4 regions of the Streptomyces sp. NPDC046866 genome follow, and region 1 is predicted to be linked to each of the others. Evidence: riboswitches for the same ligand, from Rfam matches in the RefSeq annotation. Region 1 holds a riboswitch; each other region holds the start of a gene.
The links. Region 1 has a riboswitch for thiamine pyrophosphate ahead of thiC (phosphomethylpyrimidine synthase ThiC). Riboswitches for the same ligand answer to the same signal wherever they lie in the genome.
Positions count from the first base shown of each region.

Region 1 (4,506 bases):
CACCAGCGTGTTGACGACCGAGGCGATGTGGTCGCGGCCGATGCGGATGGCCGCGCGGTACAGGGCCCGCGGTCCCATCGACGGGTCCGCGTGGTGCAGTTCCCAGACCGCCGAGGTCTGGGTGACCGTCACGTCGTCGAGCACGCCCAGCGATCCGATGATGACGCCCGCGAGCAGCAGGCCGCTCATGTCGATGCCCGGGTAGAGCCCGTGGATCAGCCCCGTGTTGTCGTCGGTGTTGCCGCTGAGGAAGGCCCAGTCGATGAACAGCGAGCCCAGCAGCCCGATCAGCAGCAGCGAGACGAGTGTGCCGAGGACCGCGACGGAGGTGCGGGCGGTCAGCCCGTGGCACATGTAGAGCGCGATCAGCATGATGGCGCTCGCCCCGATCACCGCGACGACCAGAGGGTTCGACCCCTGGAGGATCGCCGGGAGGATGAACAGGGTCAGCACGACGAAGCTGACGGCCAGGGCGATCAGCGCGAACATGCCCCGCATGCGCCCGACGACGACCACCGCCACCGCGAACAGGCCGGCGAGCAGGGCCAGCGGCAGCTTGCGGTTCACGTCGATCACGGAGTACTGCAGGTCCCGCGGCGCGTCCGGGGCGTACGCGACGACCACCTCCTGGCCGTACTCCAACTGCCGCGGCGCGCCCGGCTGGACGATCTCGAAGAAGGTGCGGCCCTTGTCGGGGCCGCTTGCGACCTCGACCGTCGCCTTCTTGCACTCGCCCGTCTGGGAGGCCACGGCCTCCCGGCCCTCAGGGGTGGCGGTGCTGCCGGTGGGCGGTACCTGAGAGGCGTTCACCGATTTGCAGTCGACACGTTCGAGGGCGACGACCTTGGCCTGCTGCGTCTGGCGGTCGAACCCCACGCCGGAGCGCTCGTGGGAGGGGGCACCGCCCGGCCAGAGCACCGCCATGCCGATGAAGACCGCGGCGGCGAAGGGGATCAGTACGGCGGCGATGACCTTGCGCAGGTGCAGCGAGACGGGCGCCGCCGGCCCGTGGCCGTGGCTGTGGCCGTGGCCGTGCGCATGGCCGGCTCCGTGCCCGTTCGCCGGGCCGTGCCCGTGCCCGTTCCCGGGCCCGTGGTCGTGGCCATCGGCTGGGCCGTGGTCAGCGGGCTCGGCGGGCTCGAACGGGGGCTGCGGGGAGGACGTCACCGGCCGATCATCGCAAGAGATGAGGGGGCCCACTGTTCAGCACGCCACAGATGACGCTAGCGTGGGGTCACCTTTGCACAACGCGGGAGCTCGGAGCACCGGGCTGAGAGGACGCTGATCACCGTACGCGCACACGGCGCGCGTAGGGGAAGAGGCTGCGTCGACCGCCGAACCTGTTACCGGGTAATGCCGGCGTAGGGAGATCAGGTCTCATGACCATTCAGGACGCACGCACGCCTGCCGTCGGCCAGGACGCCGACGGCCAGACCGAGCGCCAGCCGGGCTGGCACAAGGGCTATGTGGCGGGCTCCCGCCCCGACATCCGGGTGCCGGTTCGCCAGGTCCACCTCACCAACGGCAAGGACGTGACGCTCTACGACACGTCAGGGCCGTACACCGACCCGCAGATCGAGACCGACGTGCGCCGCGGCCTGCCGCCGCTGCGCGAGAACTGGATCATTGGCCGCGGCGACACCGAGGAGTACGCGGGCCGCCCCGTGCGCCCCGAGGACGACGGCATCAAGCACACCTCGCCGCGCGGTGGCCTCAAGAACCTCGACGCCGTCTTCCCCGGCCGCCCCCGCCTGCCGCGCCGCGGCCGCGACGGCCAGGCCGTCACGCAGCTCGCGTACGCCCGCCGCGGCGAGATCACCCCGGAGATGGAGTACGTCGCGATCCGCGAGAACGTCTCCCCCGAGGTCGTCCGCGAGGAGATCGCCGCGGGCCGCGCGGTGCTGCCGGCCAACGTGAACCACCCGGAGATCGAGCCGATGATCATCGGCAAGAAGTTCCTGGTGAAGGTCAACGCCAACATCGGCAACTCCGCGGTCACCTCCTCCATCGAGGAGGAGGTGGAGAAGATGACCTGGGCCACCCGCTGGGGCGCCGACACGGTGATGGACCTCTCCACCGGCCGCAACATCCACACCACCCGCGAATGGGTCCTGCGCAACTCCCCCGTGCCCATCGGCACCGTGCCGCTCTACCAGGCGCTGGAGAAGGTCGACGGCAGGGCCGAGGAGCTGACCTGGGAGATCTACAAGGACACGGTCATCGAACAGGCCGAGCAGGGCGTCGACTACATGACGGTCCACGCCGGCGTGCTGCTGCCGTACGTTCCGCTGACCGCCCGCCGCAAGACGGGCATCGTCTCGCGCGGCGGCTCGATCATGGCCGCCTGGTGCCTGGCGCACCACAAGGAGAACTTCCTCTACACCAACTTCGAGGAGCTCTGCGAGATCCTCGCGACGTACGACGTGACGTACTCGCTGGGCGACGGCCTGCGCCCCGGCTCGATCGCGGACGCCAACGACGCCGCACAGTTCGCCGAGCTGAAGACGCTGGGCGAGCTGAACACGATCGCCAAGCGGCACAACGTCCAGACGATGATCGAGGGCCCGGGCCACGTCCCGATGCACAAGATCAAGGAGAACATCGACCTCCAGCAGGAGATCTGCGAGGAGGCCCCGTTCTACACGCTGGGCCCGCTCACCACGGACGTCGCCCCGGCGTACGACCACATCACCTCCGGCATCGGCGCCGCGATGATCGCCTGGTGGGGCACCGCCATGCTCTGCTACGTGACGCCCAAGGAGCACCTGGGCCTGCCCAACCGCGACGACGTGAAGACCGGCGTCATCACCTACAAGATCGCGGCCCACGCGGCGGACCTGGCCAAGGGCCACCCGGGCGCCCAGGAGTGGGACGACGCCCTGTCGGACGCGCGGTTCGAGTTCCGCTGGGAGGACCAGTTCAACCTGGCCCTCGACCCCGACACGGCTCGGGAGTTCCACGACGAGACCCTTCCGGCCGAGCCGGCGAAGACCGCGCACTTCTGCTCCATGTGCGGTCCGAAGTTCTGCTCGATGAAGATCTCCCAGGACATCCGCCGCGAGCACGGCGGTGACCTGAAGGCCGAGGAGATCGAGGCGGGCATGGCGGAGAAGTCCGCCGAGTTCGCGGCGAGCGGCAACCGGGTCTACCTCCCGCTGGCGGACTGACCGCGGCGCCGCCGGCGCATCGCTCCGGGGAGGTAGAGGGGGCTTCCCCGGAGCCCCGCCCGCGGCCGCGGGCCGGTCCCGTGCCGTCCCGAACGGGCCCTGGCGGAAAGGGGCTTGCACTGGAGTGCGCTCCAACTCCTACAGTGCGGGCCCATGACCATGACATACCGCAGCCTGGGCCGGACCGGCATGGAAGTCAGTACGCACTGCCTGGGGACCATGATGTTCGGGGCGGTGGGCAACCCGGACCACGACGACTGCGTGCGGATCGTCCATGCCGCGCTCGACCGGGGGATCAACTTCCTCGACACGGCGGACATGTACTCCGCGGGCGAGTCCGAGGTGATCGTCGGCAAGGCCCTCAAGGGGCGGCGTGACGAGGTCGTGCTCGCCACCAAGGTGCACTTCCAGATGGGCGAGGGCCGCAACCGCAGCGGCAACTCGCGGCGCTGGATCGTGCGCGCGGTGGAGGACAGCCTGCGGCGTCTGGGCACCGACTGGATCGACCTCTACCAGGTGCACCGGCCCGACCACACGACGGACGTCGAGGAGACCCTGTCCGTCCTCGGCGACCTGGTGCGGGCCGGCAAGATACGCGCCTTCGGCTGCTCGACCTTCCCCGCGGAGGAGATCGTCGAGGCGCACCACACCGCCGAGCGGCGGGCGCTGCCTCGGTTCCGTACCGAGCAGCCGCCGTACTCGATCCTGGCGCGCGGGATCGAGGCCGACGTCCTGCCCGTGGCCCAGCGGTACGGGATGGGCGTGCTCACCTGGAGCCCGCTCGCCTCGGGCTTCCTGAGCGGCAAGTACCGCCTCGGCGGCCCGATCGACCTGACCTCGGGCCGGCCCGCGCTGACACCGGCGCGCTTCGATCCGGCCATCCCCGGGAACGTCGCCAAGCTGGAGGCCGTGGAGCAGCTCGTCGAGCTCGCCGACGGGATCGGCTGCACCCTGCCGGAGCTGGCCGTGGCCTTCCCCGTCGCGCACCCCGCGGTCACCTCCGTGATCATCGGCCCGCGGACCATGGACCAGCTGGAGTCGCTCCTCAAGGGCGCCTCCGTGGTGCTCGACGACGCCGCGCTCGACCGGATCGACGCGATCGTGCCGCCGGGGACCAACCTGTACCGGCCCGACGGCGTCTGGCTCCCGCCGGCGCTGGCCGATGCGGCGCTGCGGCGGCGGCCCCTGGGGGAGCGCGCCGCAGGCTAGGCCTTCGCCCTGCGCTTCGATGTTTCACGTGAAACCGGGATGGACGACCCGCCGCGGGCCAGGGCGTAGCCGCGGTTGGTCTCCGTCTGGCGCCGGTAGGGCTCGGGCAGGTCGGGCAGGGCCAGCAGCC
Region 1 is NZ_JBEYXN010000001.1:183,210-187,715, reverse strand. Features, by position in the region: gene AB0953_RS00870 (YibE/F family protein) at 1-1,167, opposite strand, end outside; TPP riboswitch at 1,240-1,385, shown strand; gene thiC (phosphomethylpyrimidine synthase ThiC) at 1,380-3,167, shown strand; gene AB0953_RS00860 (aldo/keto reductase) at 3,327-4,376, shown strand; gene AB0953_RS00855 (glycosyltransferase) at 4,373-4,506, opposite strand, start outside.

Region 2 (4,506 bases), on a different contig from region 1:
GAGAAGCCGTTCCGGGCCAAGCAGCTCTCGCAGCACTACTTCGCGCGCTACGCGCACGACCCGGCCGAGTGGACGGACATCCCGGCCGGCTCCCGCGAGAAGCTCCAGCAGGAGCTGCTGCCGGACCTGATGTCGGTCGTGCGGCACATCTCGTGCGACGACGACACCACCCGCAAGACCCTGTGGAAGCTGCACGACGGCACGCTCGTCGAGTCCGTGCTGATGCGCTACCCCGACCGGGTCACCATGTGCATCTCCTCGCAGGCCGGCTGCGGCATGAACTGCCCGTTCTGCGCCACCGGCCAGGCAGGCCTGGACCGCAACCTGTCCACCGCCGAGATCGTGCACCAGATCGTGGACGGCATGCGCGCCCTGCGCGACGGTGAGGTCCCCGGCGGCCCGGCCCGCCTGTCCAACATCGTCTTCATGGGCATGGGCGAGCCGCTGGCCAACTACAACCGCGTCGTCGGCGCCATCCGCCGGCTGACCGACCCCGAGCCCGACGGCCTCGGCCTGTCGCAGCGCGGGATCACGGTCTCCACCGTCGGCCTGGTCCCTGCCATCCACCGCTTCGCCGACGAGGGCTTCAAGTGCCGCCTCGCCGTCTCGCTGCACGCCCCGGACGACGAGCTGCGCGACACCCTGGTCCCGGTCAACACCCGCTGGAAGGTCCGCGAGGTCCTCGACGCGGCCTGGGAGTACGCCGAGAAGTCCGGCCGCCGGGTCTCCATCGAGTACGCCCTGATCCGCGACATCAACGACCAGGCCTGGCGGGGCGACCTCCTCGGCCGGCTCCTCAAGGGCAAGCGCGTCCACGTCAACCTGATCCCGCTGAACCCGACGCCGGGCTCGAAGTGGACCGCCTCGCGCCCCGAGGACGAGCGCGCCTTCGTCGAGGCCATCGCCCGCCACGGGGTGCCGGTGACGGTGCGCGACACCCGCGGCCAGGAGATCGACGGCGCCTGCGGCCAGCTCGCCGCCTCGGAGCGCTGACGCGCACGCCGCCCCGGCGCCCGCGCTCCGCAGGCCGACCGGTGCCGGCGCGCTGACCTGCGCAGTTGCCTGCGGTACCGTCGGGAGGCCGGGTGCGGCCACGGGGTACTCTGTGGCCGTACCCATTTGCATATTCCGACAGGGGAGCGCCACAGCGCTGAGAGTGCGGTCACCGTCCACCGCAGACCCTCTGAACCTCGCCCCGGTCATTCGGGGTAGGAAGTTCGGTCATCACTCAAGCTGTTGCGCCCTGCCCGGCGTCCGCTCCTGACAGCGCCGGGCAGGGCCGCGTCTTCTCCTGGTCATCCCAGGAGGAATCCACCAGTGAGCACCACCAGGAAGATCGCGGGCGCCGTGCTCGCGACCGCGTTCGGCGTGGCCACGCTCAGCGCCTGCGGCGGCGACGGCAAGGACAAGCCGGCCGCCGGCGGGAGCGAGTCGCCGAAGCAGAAGACGATCACGCTCGTCTCCCACGACTCCTTCAACGTGACCGACACGGTCCTGAAGGAGTTCGAGCAGCAGAGCGGCTACACCGTGAAGGTCCTCAAGTCCGGGGACGCGGGCGCCGCCCTCAACCAGGAGATCCTCACCAAGGGCTCGCCGCGCGGCGACGTGTTCTTCGGGGTGGACAACACCCTGCTCTCGCGCGCCCTCGACAACGGCATCTTCACGCCGTACGAGGCCAAGGGCCTGGACGGGGTCAAGCCCGAGTACGTCCTCGACAAGCAGCACCGGGTCACCCCGGTCGACTCCGGCGACATCTGCGTCAACTACGACAAGGCGTACTTCGCCGACAAGAAGCTGGCCCCGCCGCAGACCCTGGACGACCTGGTCAAGCCCGAGTACAAGGACCTGCTCGTCACCGAGAACGCGGCGACCTCCTCGCCGGGCCTCGGCTTCCTGCTGGCCAGCGTCGGCAAGTACGGCGAGGACGGGTGGAAGGACTACTGGAGCAAGCTGAAGGCCAACGGGGTCGAGGTCGTCGACGGCTGGGAGCAGGCCTACAACGAGCGCTTCTCCGGCTCCGCGGGCGGCAAGAAGGCCAAGGGAGACCGCCCGCTGGTCGTCTCCTACGCCTCCAGCCCGCCGGTCGAGGTGCTCTACGGCGAGCCGCAGCCGGCCGAGGCGCCCACGGGCGTGTCCACCGGCACCTGCTTCCGCCAGGTCGAGTTCGCCGGCCTGCTCAAGGGCGCGAAGAACGAGGAGGGCGGCAAGGCGCTGATCGACTTCCTGATCGGCAAGAAGTTCCAGGAGGACATGCCGCTCCAGATGTTCGTGAACCCGGTGGTCAAGGACGCGAAGCTGCCGGAGCTGTTCACGAAGCACGGCGTGGTCATCGACAAGCCCCAGAACGTGGCTCCCGAGACCATTGCCAAGAACCGTGAGCAGTGGGTCAAGACGTGGTCCTCGATCGTCGTGAAGTAGGCCACGAAGCCGCAGGGGCGGCCGCGGACGCAGCCGCACGCCGCCCCCGCGCAGGCCGCCTCCGCGCAGGCGCCGCCGCGCCGCGCGAGGGCGCACGCGGTACGGCCGTCAGGCTCGCCCTGATGGCCGTACCGCTGGCCTTCTTCGGGCTGTTCTTCGCCTATCCCGTCGCCGCGATCGTCGGCCGGGGCGTGCGGACCGACGCCGGCTGGCAGCTCGGCCGCATCGGCGAGGTGCTGTCCCGCCCGGACATCGCCGGCGTCCTGTGGTTCACCGCCTGGCAGGCGCTCGCGTCGACCGTGCTGACGCTGCTGGTCGCACTGCCCGGCGCGTACGTCTTCGCGCGGTTCGACTTCCCCGGCAAGCAGCTGCTGCGGGCCGTGGTCACCGTTCCGTTCGTGCTGCCGACCGTGGTCGTCGGGACCGCGTTCCTGGCGCTGGTCGGGCGGGGCGGGCTGCTCCAGGAGCTGTGGGGCGTCCGGCTGGACACCACCGTGTGGGCGATCCTGCTCGCGCACGTCTTCTTCAACTACGCCGTCGTCGTCCGCACCGTCGGCGGGCTGTGGGCCCAGCTCGACCCGCGGCAGGAGGAGGCCGCCCGGGTGCTGGGCGCCGGGCGCTTCGCCGCGTGGCGGCGGGTCACGCTGCCCGCTCTGGCTCCGGCGGTGGCGGCCGCCGCCCTGATGGTGTTCCTGTTCACCTTCACCTCCTTCGGCGTCGTGCAGATCCTCGGCGGGCCCTCGTACGCCACGCTCGAGGTCGAGGTCTACCGGCAGACCGCACAGCTGCTGGACCTGCCCACGGCCGCCGTCCTGACGATGGTGCAGTTCGCCGCCGTCCTGCTGATCCTCGCCGTCCACGCCCGGACCGTGCGCCGGCGCGAGACGGCCCTGCGGCTCGTGGACCCCGCCCGGACCGCGCACCGGCCGCGCGGCGCGGGGCAGTGGGCGCTGCTGGGCGGGGTGCTGCTCGGGGTGGCGCTGCTGATTGTGCTGCCCCTCGGCGTCCTGGTGGAGCGGTCCCTCGACGCGCCGGGCGGGTACGGGTTCGGCTTCTACCGGGCGCTGCAGAGCGCGGGCGCCGGCGGCGGAACGTTCCTCGTCCCGCCGCTGGAGGCGGTCTGGAACTCCCTGCAGTACGCGCTGGCCGCCACCGCCATCGCCGTGCTGGTCGGCGGCCTCGCCGCGGCCGCCCTGACCCGGCGCGGGGGCCGGTTCGTCCGCGGCTTCGACGCGCTGCTGATGCTTCCGCTCGGGGTCTCCGCCGTGACGGTCGGCTTCGGATTCCTGATCACCCTGGACGAGCCGCCGCTGGACCTGCGGACCTCGTGGATCCTGGTGCCGCTGGCGCAGGCGCTGGTCGGCGTGCCCTTCGTGGTGCGCACCATGCTGCCGGTGCTGCGGGCCGTGGACGCGCGGCTGCGGGAGGCCGCCGCCGTGCTCGGCGCGTCCCCGCTGCGGGCCTGGCGGGAGGTGGACCTGCCGCTGGTGCGGCGGGCCCTGCTGATCGCTGCCGGGTTCGCCTTCGCCGTCTCGCTCGGGGAGTTCGGCGCGACCGTCTTCATCGCACGGCCGGACCGGCCGACGCTGCCGGTGGCCGTGGCCCGGCTGCTCGGGCGGGCCGGCGGGCTGAACTACGGGCAGGCGATGGCCCTGAGCACGATTCTGATGCTGGTGTGCGCGGCGTCCCTGCTGGTGCTGGAGCGGCTGCGCCCCGACAAGACCTCGGGAGAGTTCTGATGACGTTGCTCGAACTGGCCGGCGTGTCGGTCCGCTTCGGAGAGCGCACCGTCGTCGACTCCGTGGACCTCCGGGTCGCCGAGCACGAGACCGTGTGCGTGCTCGGTCCGAGCGGCAGCGGCAAGTCCACGCTCCTGCGGGTCGTCGCCGGGCTCCAGGCGGTGTCGTCGGGGCGGGTCCTGCTGGGCGGGGCGGACCAGGCCAGGGTGCCCGTGCACCGGCGGGGGGTCGGCCTGATGTTCCAGGACCACCAGCTCTTCCCGCACCGGGACGTCGCCGGGAACGTCGCCTTCGGCCTGCGCATGCGCGGCTGGGCCGACGGGCGCGGCCGGGCGGCGCGCGCCGCCGC
Region 2 is NZ_JBEYXN010000020.1:84,973-89,478, reverse strand. Features, by position in the region: gene rlmN (23S rRNA (adenine(2503)-C(2))-methyltransferase RlmN) at 1-993, shown strand, start outside; TPP riboswitch at 1,124-1,233, shown strand; gene AB0953_RS25865 (thiamine ABC transporter substrate-binding protein) at 1,318-2,418, shown strand; gene AB0953_RS25860 (iron ABC transporter permease) at 2,541-4,157, shown strand; gene AB0953_RS25855 (ABC transporter ATP-binding protein) at 4,157-4,506, shown strand, end outside.
Region 2: linked by a shared signal. The riboswitch ahead of AB0953_RS25865 (thiamine ABC transporter substrate-binding protein) and the one ahead of thiC (phosphomethylpyrimidine synthase ThiC) in region 1 are both predicted to bind thiamine pyrophosphate.

Region 3 (4,506 bases), on a different contig from region 1:
GCGCCCGTACGGTGGCCTTCCCCGCCATCTCGACCGGCATCTTCGGCTGGCCGATGGACGACGGCGCCCGCATCGCCGTCGAAACGGTCCGCGCGGCAAAGACCGGCGTCGAGGAGGTCAGGTTCGTCCTCTTCGACGCCGAGGCGTACAGGGCGTTCGCCGACCAGACCCCCTCCGCCTGACCCGGCCCGCCACCACCCCGTGACGGCTGGTCCGCATCCTGCTGCGCGGACGACTCGAAAGGGCCGGCCGTAAACCGTCTGCCGGCCGGTGGGTCGCAGTGCCCGGGAGGTCCACAGCATACGATCGCGGGGTTCCCGCCCCCGAAAATGCGCGGTGTCGCGGACACCGCAGGAACTCCAGAGGTCTCATGTCCGACAGGTTCATCCTCGCCGGGGATCGTGTCCCGGCGCCCGCCGAGGCTCCGCCGGCGGTCCACACCGTTCGGCGCCCGCGCCAGAGCGTGTGGTCGAGGGTCGGTGGCGAGGGGCAGGCCGATCACGAGGTGAAACCCGTGCGGCCGCCGCGCATCGCGGTGTTGGACGGCCTGCGGCTGCTCGCGGCCCTGTCGGTGGTCCTGTTCCACTACCTGGCCGGATCCGGGACGGTCCCCTGGCAGCGAACAGCCGTCGAGCTGTTTCCCCGGCTGCACCGGGTCGCCGGGTTCGGCTGGCTGGGCGTGGTCTTCTTCTTCATGATCAGCGGCTTCGTCATCTGCATGTCCGGCTGGGGCAAATCGCTCCAGCAGTTCTGGCAGGGCCGGATCCTGCGGCTGTTCCCGCTCTACTGGGCGGCGGTCGTCCTCTCCTCGGCAGCCGCCCGGCTGGGGCCCCCTCTTCCGGGCGAGCCGCGGGTCACGGTCGGTCAGATGCTGACCAACCTCACCATGCTGCAGGAACCTCTCGGCGTGAACGGCGTGGACAACGTCTACTGGACGCTCTGGGTCGAGCTGCGCTTCTATCTGGTCTTCTCGCTCGTCGTCCTGCTGGGCACCAGCCGCCGTCGCGTCGCCAACTTCTGCTGGATCTGGGCACTGGGCTCGGTCCTGGCGCCGGAGTCGGGCATCCCGCTCATGGACCAACTCCTGGTGCCCCGGTGGGCGCCCTTCTTCATCGCCGGCATCGCGTTCCACCTGGTCCGCCGAGCGGGCCGGATCGAGGGCGAAACCCTCGGCATCCTGGGGTTGTCCTGGCTGCTGATGCAACACCGCCTCCCGGCGATCATGGAAGGTGAGGGCCACGGCATCAACTGGAAGGTCTGCCTCGCGGCGATCACCGTCATGTACGTGCTGATGGGCCTGATCGCGCTCGGCAGGCTCGACCGGATCCAGTGGCGCTGGCTGCCCGTCGCAGGCGCGATCTCCTACCCCCTCTACCTCGTCCACCAGTCGCTGGGCGTACGGGTGATCTGGCACCGGAACGAACAGTGGGGCGCATGGCCGACCCTGCTGGGCGTGATCGCGGGCGCCGTGCTGATCGCCTGGCTGCTGCACCGCCTGGCGGAGCGGCCCCTCACCCGGCTGCTGCGCCGGATGCTGACCCACCGGGCCGAGCGGCCGCAGCAGCGCACTCCGTAGGCGGCCGCAGGCGCTGTGCCGGTACGCGGTGGCGCCTGACGGCCATTCCCGCGGGCTATCGGTGTGGGGCGTGGAGGGGGGCCGGGTCGGGGGTCGGGGAGCGGCGGCGGCGGTGGAGCCAGACGTAGAGGGCCAGGCACGGGAGCAGCAGGCCGAGGACGGTGAGGGTGAGGAAGGCGGGGAAGCCGCTGATCCGCCCGATGAGCCAGGAGAAGTTCTGGCCGAAGAAGCCGACCACGAAGGACAGCGGCAGGAAGACCGTCGCCAGGATCGTGAGCTGCTCCATCGTGGCGCTCTGCCGCAGGTTGATCTTGTTCTGTTCGACGGAGATCACGGCGATGTTCGCTTCCAGGACGGTGGCCAGCAGGTCGCGCTGGGCGGCCACCTCCTCGTTGACCAGCAGCAGGTGGTCGTGCACGTTGTGGAAGTACGGCAGCAGCTCCGCCGGCGACCTGCCCGGCTTGAGCAGGCGGGAGAGCACCGCGAGGAGCGGGTGCACGGCGCGGTAGAAGTCGGTGGCCTCGCGCCGCAGGAAGTAGATGCGTTCGGTCGGGGCGACCGCACCGGAGAACACGGTGGCCTCGATCTGCTCGATGTCGCGGTCGAGTTCCGCCACGACCGGCGCGTAGCCGTCGACGACCTGGTCGAGGATGGCCCACAGTGTCGAGGCGCTGCCCGTGCGCAGCAGTTCGGGACGCCGTTCCAGCCGGCTGCGGGCCCCATGCAGCTCGCTGGCGACGCCCTGGCGCACGGTGATCACGAAGTGTTCGGAGAGGAAGACGCTGATCTCGCCCGTGTCGATCTCCTCGCGCTCGTCGTCGTAGCGCGCGGTGCGCAGGATGATCAGCTCGGTGCCGTCCTCGTACTGCTCGGCCTTCGGGCGCAGGTGGAAGGCCCGGGCGTCCTCGACGGCGAGTTCGTGCAGGCCGAAGCTCTCGCGGACCTCGTCCATCTCCTCCGGGCGGGGTTCGAAGAGGCCCAGCCAGACGAATCCGCCCTGTTCGCAGCAGGCGGCCGCACGGTCCAGCGGCATCGGGCCCTCCTGCTGCCGGCGCCCGTCGCGGTAGTGCGCGCAGTCCACGATCATGGGGTCCTCCTCGCGTCCGGCCCCTGCCCTACAGCCATGGTTGCTCGCGGGGGGCGTACCGGACGCGCCGCTCCGTGCCGCATCGTCAGGGCGGGCCGGGAGCGGCCGGGGGCGGGGGCGGCCAGGGGGCGGTGCCGTACGGCTGCACACACGTGAACGACCTACGAAGCGGGCTCCCTGCGCCGGTATGGTCCGGATCAGGTGATGGAGGTCGCCCTCGGGTCTCCCGACCTTCAGGCCTCTCAGCCCGACCGCCGACGTCGGTCCCAGCGGACGTGAACCCTTCCGCCGAAATCGGCTACTCCGGTCGAACTCCCTCGCTCGCCTCGTAGGCCTACTGCCAGAGTAGTCCCACCCGCTTGCGAGGAATAGGGGGAAGGTTCGATTTGTTTGGGCTGTCTTTTTCATCCGCTTTTTCGACCTTCCCGGGACCTACACTGGCAGCAGCATTCCGTGCCATGTCGGTCCGCCTGTCCGACGGGAGGTGTCGGCCGTGGCTTCGCCCGTCGTGCGCGGGTCCGGCGGCACCGCCTGGGCGCCCGAGCCGGTCACCGCCGACCCGTACAACGCCCAGACGCCCCGGGCGGCGCTGGCCGAGCCCGTCACCCCCGTGGACGCCTTCTTCGTACGCGACCACTTCGGCATCCCGGAGGCGGACACCGGCCGGTGGCGCGTACGGATCGGCGGGGCCGTGGCCGCACCCCTCGACGTGTGCTACGCGGAGCTGTGCGCGATGCCGTACCGGGAGCTCGACGTCGTCCTGGAATGCGCGGGCAACGGCCGCAGTCTGATGCGGCCGCGCCCCACGGGCCTGCCCTGGGGCCAGGGCGCGGTCGGGTGCGCGCACTTCGCCGGGGTGCCGTTCCGCTTCCTGGCCGCCCGGGCCCTGATCGACGCGGCCGCCGTGGAGGTCGTCTTCTGCGGGGCCGACTCCGGTACGGTGCACGGCCGCCGCACCGCCTTCGAGCGCAGCCTCCCGCTGGCCGCGGCCCTGCACCCCGACACCCTCCTCGCCACCCACATGAACGGGGAGCCGCTGGCGCCCGAGCACGGCGCGCCCGTCCGCCTCGTGGTCCCCGGCCGGTACGCGGTCGCCGACGTGAAGTGGCTGGTCGGGGCACGGGCCGTCACGGAGCCCTTCACCGGGCCCTTCCAGACGGAGGAGTACGTCTACACGGCCTCCCGCGGCACCCCCGAGGGGCCCGTGACCACGATCCGGGTCAAGTCCCTCGTCACCGCGCCGGCACCCGGCTCGGTGCTGCGGTGCGGCGCGCAGACCCTCGTACGGGGGCGGGCCTGGTCCGGCGGCGGCGTGGCGGTCCGCCGCGTCGAGGTACGGGTCGAGGGCGGGGGAGGGGCCGAGGGAGAGGCGGAGGGCGTCGGCCCTGCCCCCTCCTGGGAGGAGGCCCGGCTCGAGCCGCCCCTCGGGCCGTACGCCTGGCAGGAGTGGACCCATCCGTGGACGGCGCCCCTGCGGCCCGGGCGGTACCGGCTGCTGGCCCGCGCCACCGACGAGGCCGGGCACACCCAGCCGGGCCGTGCCCCGTGGAACGCCCGCGGCTACGGCTGCAACCCGGTGGCCTGCGTGGAGGTCGTCGTGGAGTGACCGACCGGCCCCCGCGGCCGGTCAGCGCAGGGCCGTCAGGACCCGGCTCGTGCCGTGCTGCCAGACGGTGCCGACGTGGGTGAAGCCCGCCTCGTGGAGCAGGGCGGTGTGGGCGGAGACCGGGAGGTCGGCGGAGGCGCAGGGCGGGTGGCCGGAGGAGTCCGGGCGGGGCATGAGCGGGGCCAGCTCCGGGTCCTGGGCCGCCCCCGACCACCACGACGCCCAGTCCTCGTGCGT
Region 3 is NZ_JBEYXN010000013.1:135,148-139,653, reverse strand. Features, by position in the region: gene AB0953_RS20405 (O-acetyl-ADP-ribose deacetylase) at 1-182, shown strand, start outside; gene AB0953_RS20400 (acyltransferase) at 515-1,576, shown strand; gene AB0953_RS20395 (magnesium and cobalt transport protein CorA) at 1,632-2,663, opposite strand; TPP riboswitch at 2,821-2,992, opposite strand; gene AB0953_RS20390 (molybdopterin-dependent oxidoreductase) at 3,157-4,269, shown strand; gene AB0953_RS20385 (class I SAM-dependent methyltransferase) at 4,291-4,506, opposite strand, start outside.
Region 3: linked by a shared signal. The riboswitch ahead of AB0953_RS20395 (magnesium and cobalt transport protein CorA) and the one ahead of thiC (phosphomethylpyrimidine synthase ThiC) in region 1 are both predicted to bind thiamine pyrophosphate.

Region 4 (4,506 bases), on a different contig from region 1:
GCCGCCGGCCCCGTACGTCACGGAGACGAAACTCGGGCCCACCGCCTCGATGCGGCGCAGCGCGTTCCAGAGGTTGCGCTCGCCGGTCTCGGTCTTGGGCGCCCAGAACTCGAAGGAGTACGAGGGGTCCCCGGACGCGAGAAGGTCGCGGACCGTGCGTGCACGGTCCGTTCGGGTGGAAGCGGTTCCAAGGGCCATACGGGCAGGTTAGACGCGCGTCCGCGGACACCGAAGCCGCGTCCACTCCTTGGACATGTTTTTGGACACCCCCGGGCCGGAGCCGGGGCGGCCGTGCCGGAGGGCGCCGGGGCCGGAGGGCGCCGGGGCCGGGGCCGGAGGGCGCCGGGGCCGGGGCCGGAGGGCGCCGGGGCCGGGGCCGGAGGGCGCCGGGGCCGGGGCCGGACGGGGCGGGGACTAGGCGAGGCGGTCCCGGACGCGCTTGGCCAGGTCGGCCGCGGCGGCGCCGGGGTCGGAGGCCTCGGTGAGGGCGCGGACCACGACGATGCGGGTGGCGCCGGCGTCGAGGACCTCGTCGAGGTTGCCGGCGTCGATCCCGCCGATGGCGAACCAGGGGCGGTCCTGCTGCAGGGAGGCCGCGTAGCGGACGAGGTCCAGGCCGGGGGCGTGGCGGCCCGGCTTGGTGGGGGTGGGCCAGCAGGGGCCGGTGCAGAAGTAGTCCACGCCGGGCTCGGCGGCCGCGGCGGCGACCTCGGACTCGGCGTGGCAGGAGCGGCCGATCAGGACGCCCCCGCCCAGGATCGCGCGGGCGGCGGGCACGGGGATGTCGCCCTGGCCCAGGTGCAGGACGTCGGAGCCGATGGCGTGGGCGACGTCGGCCCGGTCGTTGACGGCGAGGAGCCTGCCGTGGCGGCGGGCGGCCTCGGCGAAGACCTGGAGGTGCTCCAGCTCCTCGCCGGCCTCCATCCCCTTGTCGCGGAGCTGGACGATGTCCACCCCGCCGGCCAGGACGGCGTCGAGGAACTCCGGGAGGTCCCCCTGCCGCTTGCGGGCGTCCGTGCACAGGTAGAGCCGGGCGTCGGACAGCTGGGCGTTCGCGTGCGCGGACATGGGGGTCCCCCTCGTGGGCACGGCGCCGGGCCGCCGCGGTGGGCGGCGGCTCCGGGCGCCGCGGATGGATCGGATGGGCTCAGGCGTCGGGCGTCAGAGGGCGAGCGCCTGGGCGCGGCGCTTCACCTCCGTGCCGCGATTCTCGCTCAGCGCCTGCACCGGGGTGCCGGGCAGGGTCGGGTCCGCGGTGAAGAGCCACTCCAGCATCTCCTCGTCGGAGAAGCCGTCGTCGCGCAGGACGGTCAGCAGGCCGGGCAGGCCCTTGACCAGCTTGTCGCCCGCGATGAAGGCGGCGGGCACCTGCAGGGCGCGGTTCTCACCGCGGCGTACGGCGATCAGCTGACCTTCCTTGACCAGCTGGCGGACCCGGGTCACTTCGATGTCGAGCATCTCGGCGATGTCGGGCAGGTACAGCCAGGCGGGGACAAGGGCATCGATCTTTGCGTCAATCTCGGTCACGGCACAAGCCTGCCACCTCCCGCCGCCGCCCGGCACCCGAGCCACCCCATCCGGGTCCGCCCCGGCTCCGCCGACCGCCCGGCACGGGCGCCCGGCAGTGCGGCCCCGCCGGCGCCCGGGGCGCCGGGTGCGGGGTCCGGGGTCCGGGGTCAGGCCGCTGCGGACTTCACGGGGGTGGACGGGTCGGCCAGTTTGGCGGGATCGACCAGGGTGCCGGTTTCGATCAGGCGGCGGGCCTGGGCCAGGTCGCGGGGGCGGCCCACGGCGAGCACCGCCACCAGCGACCCGGCCCGGAGCCAGCACACCGTCCAGGCGGATTCCCCCGGATCCCCCCGCCAGAGCAGCGTGTCCGCCGCCGCGTGGTGCCCCGCGTACTGGACGAAGCGGCCGAACTGCTCCGACCAGAAGTACGGCACCGGGTCGTACGTCTGCGCGGGGCCCCCGGCCAGGATGTTCGCCGCGACCACCCGCGGCCCCTGCAGCGCGTTGTCCCAGTGGTGCACCAGCAGCCGCGCCCCGTACCGCCCGGACGGGAAGGACGCGCAGTCGCCGACCGCGTACACCCCCGGCAGGGAGGTCCGCAGGAAGGCGTCGGCCGTGACCGAGCCGTCGGGCCCGAGCTCGACGCCGGAGCCGGCCAGCCACCGGGTGGCGGGCCGGGCGCCGATCCCGACGACCACGGCCCCGGCCGGCAGCTCGCGGCCGTCCGCGAGCAGGACCCGCCCGGACTCGACCGAGGCCACCTGGGCCGAGGTCAGCAGGGCGGCGCCGATCTCCTCGTACCAGGCGGCCATCGGCGCGGCGACCTCCGCCGGGAGGGCCCCGGCCAGCACCCGGTCCGCCGCCTCGACCACGGTCACCGCGCAGCCGGCCTCCCGCGCCGCGGTGGCGAACTCCGCGCCGATCCACCCGGCGCCGACGACCACGGTCGCCGGGGACTGCGCCAGCACCGGCCGCAGCCGCGCCGCGTCGTCCAGGGTGCGCAGCAGGTGGACGCCGGGGACGCCCTCCGCGCCCGGCAGGGTCAGCGGTTCGGCCCCGGTCGCCAGGACCAGGACCCCGTACGGGACCGGCCCCGCCTCGGTGTCCAGCTCGCGGTCGGCGGCCCGCAGCCCCGTGACCTCGACGCCGAGCCGCAGCTCGATGCCGAGGCCCTCGAAGTCCACGTCGAAGGCGGAGTCCTCGGCCTTGCCGAGGAGCAGCGCCTTGGACAGCGGGGGCCGGTCGTACGGCTGGTGGGGCTCGGCGCCCAGCAGGGTCACGGGGCCGGTCCAGCCCTGCTCGCGGAGGGCGACCGCGGTCTGCACTCCGGCCATTCCGGCGCCGACGATGACGACGCCGTTCTCAGTCTGTTCCGTCTGCTCGCTCACGTCCACCAGCCTAGTCAACTGACGATCAGTCAGGAACCTGGCGCCGCGGGACACGGGCCCGCCGCCCGGCATCCGGCGCACTCCCCCTCCCCCGAGGCGAGCGGCTAGGGTGGCCACCGTTACCCATCGCGGGAGTCCGGGCGCACCGGGCTGAGAGGGAGGCTGACCGGCCTCCGACCGTACGAACCTGATCCGGGTCATGCCGGCGAAGGGAGGGGCTGGACGCCCATGCACTCATCTCGGAAGGGATCCGACGTCCTCGTCATCGGGGGCGGGATCATCGGCCTGGTCACCGCCTGGCGGGCGGCCCGCCGCGGGCTGCGCACCGCGCTCGCGGACCCCGCCCCCGGCGGCGGCGCCGCCCGGGTCGCGGCGGGCATGCTCGCCGCCGTCACCGAGCTGCACTACGGCGAGGAGACCCTGCTGGGCCTCAACCTCGCCTCCGCCGCCCGCTACCCCCAATTCGCCGCCGAGCTGGCCGACGCCAGCGGCGGCATGGACATCGGCTACCGCGCCTGCGGCACCCTCGCCGTGGCCCTGGACGCCGACGACCGGCTCCACCTGCGCGAGCTGCACGCCCTGCAGCGCCGCTGCGGCCTGGAGTCCGAGTGGCTCACCGGCCGCGAGTGCCGCCGCCTGGAGCCGATGCTCGCCCCGGGGGTGCGCGGCGGGCTGCGCGTGGACGGCGACCACCAGGTCGACCCGCGCCGGCTGGCCGATGCGCTGCTGGCCGCCTGCGAGAGGGCCGGCGTGGAGATCCGCCGGGCCGGTGCCGCACGGCTGCTGGTCACCGCCGACCGGGCCGTCGGCGCGGCCCTCGACGACGGCACCGAGCTGTACGCGGACCAGGTCGTGCTGGCCGCGGGCTCGCTCAGCGGCCGGCTGGCCGGCGTACCGCAGGAGGCGCTGCCGCCCGTACGGCCGGTGAAGGGGCAGGTGCTGCGGCTGACGGTGCCGGCGGCGTACGCGCCGTTCCTGTCGCGGACGGTACGGGCGGTCGTGCGCGGCAGCCACGTCTACCTGGTGCCGCGGGAGAACGGCGAGCTCGTCGTCGGCGCCACCAGCGAGGAACTCGGCTGGGACACCACGGTCACGGCCGGCGGGGTGTACGAACTCCTGCGGGACGCCCACGAATTGGTGCCCGGCATCACCGAACTGCCGCTGACCGAGACCCTGGCCGGGCTGCGGCCCGGGTCCCCCGACAACGCCCCGCTGCTCGGGCCGACCGCGCTGCCCGGGCTGCACCTGGCCACCGGGCACTACCGCAACGGGGTGCTGCTGACCCCGCTCACCGGCGACGCGCTCGCCGACCTGCTCACCACGGGCACGCTGCCGGAGATCGCCCGCCCGTTCAGCCCGCTCCGCTTCTCCGCCGCACGTCAGGAGTCGTACGCATGAACCTCCCCGCCTCCGCCTCCGTCTCCGTCAACGGCGAGCCGCGCGAGATCGCGGCCGGCACCACGCTCGCCTCGGTGGTCGCCACCCTCACGACGGCGCCGTCCGGCGTCGCGGCCGCCCTCAACGAGACCGTGGTGCCGCGCGGGCAGTGGCCGCTGACCGCGGTCCGCGACGGCGACCGGATCGAGATCCTCACCGCGGTCCAGGGAGG
Region 4 is NZ_JBEYXN010000014.1:68,680-73,185, reverse strand. Features, by position in the region: gene metF (methylenetetrahydrofolate reductase [NAD(P)H]) at 1-198, opposite strand, end outside; gene thiE (thiamine phosphate synthase) at 415-1,068, opposite strand; gene AB0953_RS20990 (Rv2175c family DNA-binding protein) at 1,162-1,527, opposite strand; gene AB0953_RS20985 (FAD-dependent oxidoreductase) at 1,677-2,897, opposite strand; TPP riboswitch at 3,016-3,128, shown strand; gene thiO (glycine oxidase ThiO) at 3,126-4,295, shown strand; gene thiS (sulfur carrier protein ThiS) at 4,292-4,506, shown strand, end outside.
Region 4: linked by a shared signal. The riboswitch ahead of thiO (glycine oxidase ThiO) and the one ahead of thiC (phosphomethylpyrimidine synthase ThiC) in region 1 are both predicted to bind thiamine pyrophosphate.